2 linked regions of the Methanococcus maripaludis genome follow. The protein of the gene in region 1 binds, or shares a complex with, the protein of each later gene. Links are inferred from orthologs where the notes say so. Each region holds a gene or a part of one and is shown on either strand. Other genes may lie near its edges.

What was found. Proteins that work in one complex are often made in the same cells at the same time.
Region 2: the proteins of MMJJ_RS00015 (region 1) and MMJJ_RS06965 are in contact, whole or in part, in a crystal structure (PDB 2ZBK), measured with the Saccharolobus shibatae proteins. The link is inferred for Methanococcus maripaludis from one-to-one orthologs. Residues at the interface, in WP_218266310.1 of Saccharolobus shibatae: Glu463, Lys467, Leu469, Tyr471, Leu472, Lys473, Tyr474, Ile475, Pro476, Glu477, Val478, Arg480, Ser481, Leu482, Thr484, Phe485, Leu486, Ser488, Glu503, Lys507, Leu508, Lys511, Ile518, Glu519; in WP_218258439.1 of Saccharolobus shibatae: Phe25, Leu26, Val29, Glu30, Gln31, Leu32, Lys34, Gly35, Glu36, Pro37, Phe70, Leu71, Asp72, Leu73, Ala76, Lys77, Met80, Val83, Leu84, Ala86, Ser87, Tyr90, Asp91, His110, Ser111, Leu114, Lys115, Ser116, Glu126.

The regions. Positions count from the first base shown.
Region 1 is NZ_CP026606.1:671-6,294, reverse strand. The notes cover bases 2,267-5,235. They hold MMJJ_RS00015 (DNA topoisomerase VI subunit B), read right to left. Parts: upstream 4,764-5,235; coding sequence 2,769-4,763; downstream 2,267-2,768. Other genes in these bases: MMJJ_RS00010 (D-aminoacyl-tRNA deacylase), read left to right, coding at 5,091-5,235; MMJJ_RS00020 (50S ribosomal protein L11 methyltransferase), read right to left, coding at 2,267-2,627. Outside these bases: MMJJ_RS00030 (DUF166 domain-containing protein), read right to left, coding at 46-921; 16S rRNA (adenine(1518)-N(6)/adenine(1519)-N(6))-dimethyltransferase RsmA, read right to left, coding at 926-1,729; more of MMJJ_RS00020, read right to left, coding at 1,740-2,266; more of MMJJ_RS00010, read left to right, coding at 5,236-5,624.
Region 2 is NZ_CP026606.1:1,276,706-1,282,300, reverse strand. What follows is about bases 1,218-4,157. They hold MMJJ_RS06965 (DNA topoisomerase IV subunit A), read left to right. Parts: upstream 1,218-2,108; coding sequence 2,109-3,206; downstream 3,207-4,157. Other genes in these bases: MMJJ_RS09505 (CAP domain-containing protein), read left to right, coding at 3,448-4,157; ftsZ (cell division protein FtsZ), read right to left, coding at 1,218-1,879. In the rest of the region: MMJJ_RS06980 (transcription elongation factor Spt5), read right to left, coding at 1-388; MMJJ_RS06975 (protein translocase SEC61 complex subunit gamma), read right to left, coding at 524-763; more of ftsZ, read right to left, coding at 797-1,217; more of MMJJ_RS09505, read left to right, coding at 4,158-4,845; MMJJ_RS06955 (2,3-bisphosphoglycerate-independent phosphoglycerate mutase), read left to right, coding at 4,997-5,595. UniProt on the Methanocaldococcus jannaschii protein: Relaxes both positive and negative superturns and exhibits a strong decatenase activity.

The sequences.
Region 1 (5,624 bases):
TTTAATTAAAAAAAGGAGTTTTGAATAAATAAACATATTTGGTAATTATATTTTATAATTCAAAACTTTAATGGCGTTGAAAGGACATATATCTACACATTTCATGCAGCAACCGCAGAACAGATTATTTATATTTACATGCGTTTTTTCGACTTCTACTGCCTTTTCACCCATTTTAACAACAGGACATATTTTGTAGCATTTAAATCCGCATTCAAACCCTTTGCAATCATTAGTTACTGTTAAAATTTTATTTGAAAACTTCAAAGATTTTTTAACAGCTTCTTTTATTTTATATCCTGCAAGGTGTAGAATTGTATCCCCAATTTCATTATCAATGTCCATTGATGCAAGACAGGGGTAATTGTGAAGTTTATTTCCGGATTCAAATTCAACCTCGACCAAAGGGTATCCTGTTAAGTTCTCTGCAACATATTTTGTTGAACCGCATGGTGCATTTCGATTTACAGTTACAGATTTAACGATAGTTTCCCCAATAATCTCAATTTCGGGAGATCCAAAATATTGTGCAAATTCATCAATGTATTTATCTCCAACTGGTTTTAAAGAACAGAACGGTTTTGGAAACACAATTTTTATCCCTGTTAAAATATCTGAAATTTCAGATTTTAACCCCCTTGTAATCTGTTTTGGACTGTGTGACTCGATAATTATCGATTTTGCATTTGTTTTTTTAGCAATATCACATACTATTGAATTAATATCTCCAAAAAGGCCAACTGAAATTATTAAATCAGAGTCTTTTAAATTTTCTGGAACATATTCAGTCACATCATCAATGTATTCGGGTAAATTTTCAGGAATTTCATGAATTGAAACGATATTCTGGGCAAACTTTTCTAAAATCGTATTCAATATTCTTTCACCGTAGTTTCCGGAATAAAGTACTGTGATTTTCATGATTTTACTCCAAATTTAACATTTCGCCATACAATAAATTGCTTAAATGCCCAATTTTTTCAGGCGGAGTTTTAAATACACGTTCTGTAAAATCAAACTCATTTTCAATTTTTTCCAAAATTTCTTTTAAATTATCGCGGTCAATTTCAATTTCATGGCTTGAATCAATCAATGCTCGTTTAACTGTTCTATTCCTATGCTGGAACATAGCTTTTAAAACTTTTTTGAAAAATTCTTCATCTTTGACATGATATTTAGGTTCCCTTTTAGTTAATTTTACAATTGCAGAATTTACATCCGGTTTTGGAGAAAATGCACTTGGGGGAACTTTACAGATAAATTCAACATCTGCATTATACTGTACTGCAACGCTTAACCTACTGTATTCCTTAGTATCTGGTTTTCCAGCCATTCTTTTTGCAAATTCGTACTGATACATTAGAACTGCCGTTTCAAAATCTTCTTCTAAAAATTTAAATGTTATTGGCGAAGAAATCTGGTAAGGTAAATTTGCAACGATTTTATTGAATTCAATACTTTTTAAGTCAACTTTTAAAGCATCTGACCATATAATTTCAACATTTTCAAATTCAGCAGTTATTTCATCTGCAAAAGGTTTTAACCGTTCATCAAGTTCAATTACATAAACTTTTTTTGCAATTTTAGCAAGTTCTTTTGTCAGTGCCCCTTCTCCAAGCCCCACTTCCAAAACTATATCTTTATCGTTTAGTTCTGCACGATTAATTGCTTTTTTAACAAAATTTTTATCTTTTAAAAAACATTGGCCTAATTTTTTAGACTTTTTCATCATTTCACGTTTAAATAAGTACTATTTGTTTAGAAATTGTTTTTGCTTTGTTTAAAAAAGGTTCCCTATCCATGTGAGGGAATAAATCTACAAAGCAGACATCTCCTGTGATATCCAGATTTAAAAAGTTAGAATTAATAATTTCAACTTTTTCGAATACGTCTTTTGAAAAGTTTAGCTTTAAGTTATATATAACATCTTTTAATGCATGGGGATTTATGTCTGAAAATATAACCTTTTTTGCACCTTTTTTTAGTGCTGCCAGCCCCAAAGTTCCAGATCCGCAGAATCCATCGACCACCACCTTTCCCTTAAGATTTAAACGGTCAATTTTTGCAATTTTTGGATTAAATGGTCGTGGAAATTCGATGTGAACTTTTGACTGGTTTTTACATATAACGACGCAGTCCATGATCGATTTTAAAACAAAAATGTCGCATCTAAAATCGTCTCCCGCAATGAGTGTATTTACTTCGCCAGAGTCTTCTGGACGATTAAAGCTATTATTTTTTGAGTTATTTGAAATAACCCCTTTAACTTCGGGTATTTTTAATATTTCTGTTGCACAAGCTTTTGATACATCTTTCATCACAATTAATTCATCATTAGATACAACAGGCAGATATTTTAAAGGGTATCCAATTTCGACCAACGGAGTTCCAGCATCCCTTAAAGTTACAGCTTTTAAATCATTATTTTGAAGTTCATGATACTCAGACATTAAATTTAATACGTCAAGCATTACATCATCTAACTGCGAATGACCACAAACACATTTTCTTTTTCTTTCATCAAGATTTAAATCACATATAGAAATTGTTTTAGAAATTGGGCCATTACAATTTTCGCATGGTTTGTAAGACTTCAATTTATCGATAACTGCCCCCTTTGATAGCATAAAATCCCCCAAATTCGTTTTATTAAATTATGAAAAAACGAATATAATTAATTTTTTAAATGAAGTTTGTGGATTCTTAAAATTCTTTAAAATTTTTCAAAGGGTTCCAAAATAAAAAAATAATTTAAAAAAAGTAAAAAATTATCTAAGCAAATTAACAACATTTGCTTCTATTTCTTCTTTTGGTCTTCCAGTAATGCTTGCAAGCCCTTCTGCAAAAATTACCGCATATTTCATAACATATTTTCGTTTCTGTTCTTCTTCTTTTTCTTTTCTTAATTTTGAGATGTGCTTTTCAAGCTCTCTTGCACATATCATTAAAGACTGCCTTATTTCATTGAAAATTTCTTCATTTTCTTCGTTGCTTGATGCAATTGCCTGTTTTCCTGCTGATGTATACGGGATGTGTGTTGAAATAAGGTTTACAAATACAGTTACTGGAGCATCTTCATCATTTCTAAGACCATATCTTCTCCAGTTAACACTTTTAACAGCATTTGTTAAACCACAACCTGAGGTATCAAAAAGTAATGGTACGTGATTTGAAAATCTCATGATTTCCATCTTTCGTGACTCATCACCACTTCTTCCAGCTTCTCCACCATAAGCAAGACCTACTTCAACTGCAAAAGGAACTCCTCCCTTGTAAGTTTTAGGTTTTCTTGTCAGGGTCTTTAAAAACTCAGGTTCAAGAGTATTAAGTGATTTTTCAATGTTTTCCTCACCAATTGGCCTTAATCCAACTGTTGAAGGTGCCATAAAGTCCATATCCTGTAAAACATTTACAATGACTTCAGAATCTTTCCAAGTCATTTCTTTTGGATTTTTCTTTAAAAGGTCCTTGATTGATTTTCGGTATTTTTCAAGCTCAGTATCAGAAACCATTGCAAGGTCCACGAGGGATTTTACAAATTCTGCCGGAGATTTTGTAATGTTTTTCAATTTTCTTCTGAATTCATCAAGTAGTGATGCATTTAAATATTTTTTATCCATGTATTCCATGAAATTTTCAGGTTTTTTCTTGAAATGATTTTTAATCTCTTTTATTTCTTCATCATCCAATTTTTGAACCAAATATTGGGTTACAAGATATTTCATACAGTAAGTTTTTAATTCACCCAAACCTTCAGGGAGGCCATTTATAAGTTGTTTTACATCTTCAATTTCTTTTTTATCAAAATAATGGCCGTATATATCAAAGTATTTCGTGAAATCAAAGTTTAAGTAACAGCTTACAATTGTATCCCAAAATACACTTGAACGGTAGTTTTCAAGAAGCGTATCTCTTAAAACGTACTCTTCAAGTTCCTTAATTCTTTTCATGGTGACTCTTGAAAGTTCACTATTTAACATGCTTGAAACTCTTGAAGAATCCGTTACTCTTGAAATGTGAAGTAATTCATCAGTTGTTAACCCGTATGGGTGTGGTTTCATTACTTCAGGTCTTTCTGGTATATCATTTACAGTTCTTTCAAAAACAATTGTTTCTTCCGGATCTTCCAAAGTAATTTTAGCGTGCGGTGCTGAAAGACTGATCCTTCTTAAATATTCAAATGGTCCTTGCTCTCTTCTATTGTATGTAACATCTTTAAATTCTCCTTCAACCCTAGTTCCTCTCCAAAATCCTTCTCGAGTGTTTCTTGAAACTACATCCCCTTCGTTTTTCTCGATACTCATTTTAATTTCCATTTCATAAATAGTACCGTTTCCAGTTGAAGTTGTAATTTTTAATGGCTTTCCGGTTGTCATCTGCGCAAATAATAATACACCTGCAGCCCCGATACCCTGCTGACCTCTTGACTGGACCAGCCTGTGTAATTTTGACCCTGCAAGCATCTTACCAAATACTTTTGGAACAAATTCAGGAGGAATTCCTGGACCGTTATCCTCAATATTAACTCCAAATGTTTCAGAACCTATTTTTTTGATTTCGACCGCAATTTCAGGAAGAATTTCAGATTCTTCACATGCGTCAAGGCTGTTTGTTACAAGTTCGTGTACAATTGTAGTCATACTTCTTAATCTACCGCTGTAACCGAGCATGTGCCTGTTTTTCCTAAAAAACTCTGAAATTGAGTGTTCTTTAAATTCATCAAATAAGCTTTCTTCGACAACCGCGTTAGTATCTTCAGCCATTAAATCACCACAGTTCATATAATTATAGTAAATATAGACAAAATAAAAATCATAGTTTAAAAATTCACTAAGTTACTTTGTGAATTAAATAATATTTCGTTTTAACTATAGAATACGGGGTATATATAGAGTACGGATATCAATTTTTTAAAATTTTAACATAATAACCATTTTAAATTAAGTTCATATTTTCAATTGACATCTTTTAGAGCATCTTTTCAATAGGCTATTTTTAGGAGTATTTAGAAAAATTCGAAAGTAACTATAAATATTGAGGTTATTAATTTAAAAATAACAAATCATTGCAAACAAATTCAGGCGATTAAAATGGATTATTTACTAATTTCTTCAGAAACCGACCCTGCAAGTCAGAATCTTAAAAAACACGTTGAAAATTACGGATACAGTGTATTTAATATTGAAAAAAAGTCAACTCAAACAAATTATTCAGAGTTTCCACAATCTGAAATGTATATATTTTTATCAAAACATGCAAGCGAGAGCAAAAAACCAACACTCACAGTACATACTCCCGGAAATTTAACTGATGATAATTCACATGGTGGAAATCCAGAAGAAATTTCTCCATGTAACCCGGTATTCAATACATTAATGCTTCAAAATATGAATAAATACAATGAAATGGAAGAATATCAAGAATTAGGGTTTGATGTAAGTTTTGAAGTCCTACACCACGGCCCAACTGATTTAAAGGCCCCATCTGCATTTGTAGAGATCGGTAGCAGTGAAGAACAGTGGCAGATTGACGATGCAGCAGAAATTATTACGAATTCCTTGATCGATACATTAAATTCCATTCAAAATTCTGAATACGATGAAAAAGAAAAAATAATCGGAATC
Region 2 (5,595 bases), 1.3 Mb from region 1 along the record:
TAGGCACTGCTGCATCAATTAATTCGAGCGTAATTTCTTCTTTATGTTTGTCCACCCTTGTAACTCTTGCCCGTTCACCTTTAAATGGACCTCCGACCAATTCAACAACATCCCCTTTATCAATATGTTCGATAATTTTTGTTGGAGTTAACAAATGATCGAGTTCATTTACACTGGTTTCACCAGGTACAATTCCTTTTACTTTAAAACTTTTTCTAACAAGTTCGTCTAAAGCCCCTTTGTTAGCAGCTTCAATAAGGATGTATCCTTTCAAATCTTCGGTTGCCAAGATTGAGAATACTTCCAAATTCTCTTTTTCAGCTCTTGACGCCAGAGATTCTGCAACGTTTTTTTCCTGACCTGTAGTGGTCCTTACTGCAAAAATCATAATATCACCAAAACGGAATAAAATTTGAAAATAAATAATTTTAAAAATAGATCTCAAAATAATTGAAAAGAATTATCGATTTATACTATATATATCTATTCATAAATTGAAAAATATGAAAGTATGTTTCGTGTTTTAAGGCTTTATTAATGCTTTTAAATAAGTTATAGGCACGTGTATTACAAACCCGACAAAACCAAGAAGGCATATCCCAAGACCAGTTACTTTTGAAATTGTTATATATTCCTGTCTTGTTGGCTTTCTTGAAATCATTAAAACTCTTTTACACTGTTGTAAAAAGTCTTTTAATCCATTTAATGTCGTATTTAACTTTGATTTCTGCACTTCAGTATTCATAGTTTTTTCTTTTGCCATAGTATCCCTCGGCATTACGTTAAAAAATTAAACTTAGATTTTTGGGATATCTATTAAATATCTCTTTTTCGTTACATCAACAGTGTAATCGCCAGTTGATTTTGTACCTGTAACGATGAGTAAAACTCTTAATGAATTTTCGAGTGTTTCATCGATTGTGGTTCCCCAAATAATCGTTGCTTTTTCGTCTAATCTATCTGAGACAGTTGAAACAATTTCTTTTGCTTCTTCAAGGCTCATGTCTTCAGGGCCAGTTATGTGGATTAATGCACCGGTTGCACCATCAACATCCACACAGAGAAGTGGGCTGTTTAATGCGATTTGTATTGCTTCCCTTGCTCTTTTTTCAGAGTCGCTCTCACCAATACCCATCATTGCAATTCCGCCGTTGTTCATTACTGCTCTAACGTCAGCAAAGTCCACGTGAATGTCTCCAGCGTTGTTTACGAGTTCAACCATTCCTCTGACTGAATTCATTAAAACTTCGTCTGCAACCTTGAAAGCTGTTCTTAATGGAACGTTTTGAACAATCTCTAACAATTTATCGTTAGGAATAATAACAATAGTATCTGCAACTTCTTTTAATTTGTTAAGACCTTCAATTGCATTTGACATCCTTACTTTTCCTTCCATTGAGAATGGTAATGTAACAACTGCAACTGTTAAAGCACCAACTTTTTTAGAAATTTCTGCAACTACTGGAGCAGAACCTGTTCCTGTTCCACCGCCAAGTCCGCATGTTACAAATACGAGGTCGGAATCTTGAACTGCTTTTTTAACTTCTTCTGAATTTTCTTTTGCAGATTCTTCACCTTTAACTGGGTTTCCACCTGCACCGAGTCCTTTTGTGAGATTTTTACCAATTAAAACTTTATGATCCGCGTGAGTTTTTACAAGTTGCTGTGCATCTGTGTTTATTGCAACGATTCTTGCTCCATCGATGCTTTCCGCAATTAATCTATTTATTGCGTTGTTTCCTGCACCACCACAACCTACAACAGTTATCCTTGCTTTTGACTGTTCGATTAATTCCAGTAGTTCTCTATCGATATCTGAAAGCTGTTCTGAAGCAGGTTCCAAAAAATCTGTTTGTGCTATGTTTTTTAAGAATTTCAAGATTATTACCTCCTCATGAAATAGTGCATGCCCTCAAAGCCCTGATTGTGTGGGTTTTAAATAATCATTGGAAATATATAAGTTACAAGATTTATATCTTTTGATTAGGACCAATACCAAAAATATAGTTATAAATAAAAATACTTATATTCGGAATATAAAAGCCGATTATAGCTTTCATTTATTTAATTCATATTTATATTATTTTCTATTAAAATGCGGTGAAACTGTGATAACCTCAGAAGAGAGAAATTTAGCGGCCAAAAAATTACTAAAACTTGCTAATGGCATGTATGAAGATATCATACGAGGAAAAAGACCAAAACTCACCTTCCCAATAAGAAGCCTTGCCAATGCAAAATTTGATGTCGAAAAAGGAACTTTTGCGATACTTGGAAAAGAAAAAGATAGGATGTTAACGGTAAATCAGGCAAAAATATTTGCTCAGACTATCAAAATGATGGAATTTTCAAAAGGACTGCTTGATACAAACGATTTCTCAACTCTGAGAGAAGCATATTATGTTTCCAAAAACTGGGGTGAAGCAAGATTTGATGACCAGCAACCTTCAAACGGAGTTATTGAAGATATTGAAGCTGCTTCAGAATTTTTAAGAGAAGATTTAGGATTTATTCCTGAAGAAGATGGTGCAGCAGTTATCGGACCGTTAAGAATTGTTGACAGGACTGCTGAAGGAGACGAAATTAAAATTGACTGTACAAAACTTGGAAGTGGTGCATACAGCATCCCTAATGATGTTACGAAATTGGAATTTGAAACAAAAGCAGATTTTATTTTGGCAATCGAAACTGCGGGTATGTTTGCAAGGTTAAATGCAGAAGGATTCTGGAAAAAACACAACTGTATTTTAATCTCTTTAAAAGGGGTTCCTGCAAGGGCAACTAGAAGGTTTATCAAAAGATTAAATGAAGAATATAAATTACCGATTTTAGTATTCACGGATGGTGACCCTTACGGATACTTAAACATCTACAGGACGTTAAAGGTAGGAAGTGGTAAGGCAGTTCACTTAGCAGACAAATTGGCAGTGCCTGAAGCCAGACTTATTGGAGTAACGCCTCAGGATATTGTTGACTACGAACTTCCAACGCACCCCCTAAAAGATCACGACATAAAAAGATTAAAAGATGGTTTGAAAAACGATGATTTCGTTAAATCATTCCCTCAATGGCAAAATGCGCTTGTTCAAATGGCAGACAGTAAAGTAAGGGCAGAACAGCAGTCTTTAGCAAAATACGGTTTAAAGTATGTTGTTGAAGAATACTTGCCTGCAAAAGTTGAAGACTCGAGTACATGGCTCCCATAATTAATCTAAATATAATTACAGTATCTCAGCAATCTGGGATCAAAAACAATATCCTAAAACTATTTTTCTTTTATTACGATAAAATCGGCCGATATTAAGTCAAAATTATAGAAAACCATATAAATTGATCCTATATATTCAATAACGGGTAATCCCCCAATATTCAAAAATATATAATGGAGACTAAACAATGGATTGGCCGTTTAAAGCTTTTACATTAACGTTAATTACACTATCCTTATTGGCAGTCACTAGCGCAAATTGTGGCTTTGATGGATGTGAATCAACTTTTTCAAACGTAACTTACCAAAATTTTAACGAAAACTATTCTAATTTATTTGATAATAACCACAATCTATTCTTCGAATTAAACAGCCCTTTTAAAAATAATATGGGGTACAAAACTTTTGAAGTTAAAGCATATGCTCCATTAAAGAAAACGTCTTCAAAAATAGATTTGCTTGAATCAAGATATGTCCCAGTAACTACAGTAGACACTTCTGAAGATAATACTGACACTTCTTCTGAAGATAATACTGACACTTCTTCTGAAGATAATACTGACACTTCTTCTGAAGATAATACTGACACTTCTTCTGAAGATAATACTGACACTTCTTCTGAAGATAATACTGACACTTCTTCTGAAGATAATACTGACACTTCTTCTGAAGATAATACTGACACTTCTTCTGAAGATAATACTGACACTTCTTCTGAAGATAATACTGACACTTCTTCTGAAGATAATACTGACACTTCTTCTGAAGATAATACTGACACTTCTTCTGAAGATAATACTGACACTTCTTCTGAAGATAATACTGACACTTCTTCTGAAGATTACGTTTATTTACCTTCAAAAATAACGCAATCTCCAAAAACATCGCTATATATCATTAAAACTACCCCCGAACCAGTAGTAGAAGAACCAGTAGTAGAAGAACCAGTAGTAGAAGAACCAGTAGTAGAAGAACCAGTAGTAGAAGAACCAGTAGTAGAAGAACCAGTAGTAGAAGAACCAGTAGTAGAAGAACCAGTAGTAGAAGAACCAGTAGTAGAAGAACCAGTAGTAGAAGAACCAGTAGTAGAAGAACCAGTAGTAGAAGAACCAGTAGTAGAAGAACCAGTAGTAGAAGAACCAGTAGTAGAAGAACCAGTAGTAGAAGAACCAGTAGTATATAAAAACGCTCAGATTGAACAATATATACTTGAATATACTAACATGGAACGCTCTTCATATGGTCTTGAAGCGTTAGTACTTGATAGTGCATTAAGCCAGATTTCACAAGATCACAGTGACGACATGGCAGAAAATGATTATTTCTCCCATGTAAACTTGGACGGGGAAACTCCTACCGATAGGGCCATTGCAGCAGACTACAACGTTGTAAAATACCTCGGAGATGGATATTACTCCACAGGAATTGGCGAAAATATTGCAAAAATGCCTACCGGAAATGTAATTGGAATTGGATATGTTTCAGATGATGCTGAAAGTATTGCAAAAGCTATCGTGGATGCATGGATGGACAGCGATGGCCACAGAGCAAACATTCTAAACTCTCAATACACCAATATAGGTATTGGCGTTGCATTTGATGGTACGTATTATATTGCAACACAAAATTTCTACTAATTAACCTACAAATCTATCTTTTTTTATTTTTTTCAACCGAAATTTAAAGCTATTGCCCATTTATCAATTTTTCTTGAATTTAAAACCCAAAAATATTAATAAAAACTAAACAATAGCAGATATCATCTAAAATTATCGGATTGGTGAATCTATGAAAGCGGTTATTTTTGTTGTAGATGGACTTGGAGATAGGCCCGACAAGAATGGAAATACTCCATTAAAAGAAGCTAAAACTCCAGTAATGGACAGAATGGCTAAAGAAGGAATTTGTGGACTTATGAATTCCGTTGATATTGGGGTGAGGCCTGGAAGTGACACTGCACACCTTGCTCTTTTAGGATACGACCCGTACACAACATACACCGGAAGGGGACCTTTTGAAGCGTGTGGTGTTGGTGTTACAGTAAAATCCGGAGACATTGCATTTAGGTGCAATTTTTCATCAGTTGACGAAAACTTTATCGTAACTGACAGAAGAGCTGGAAGAATTGAAAATACATCAGAACTCGAAAAAGAACTTGACGGGCTAAAAATTGATGATGTAGAAATTATTTTTAAAGAGTCCGGTGGATATAGAGCAGCACTTGTTTTGAGGGGACCTGGATTAAGTGATAAAATCACCGATGCAGACCCTAAAAAAGAAGGAAAAAAGGTAAAAGAGATACATCCTCTTGATGATTCAAAAGAAGCTAAAAAAACTGCCGAAATAGTAAATAACTTGTTAAAAATTGCTTACGAAAAATTAGATAA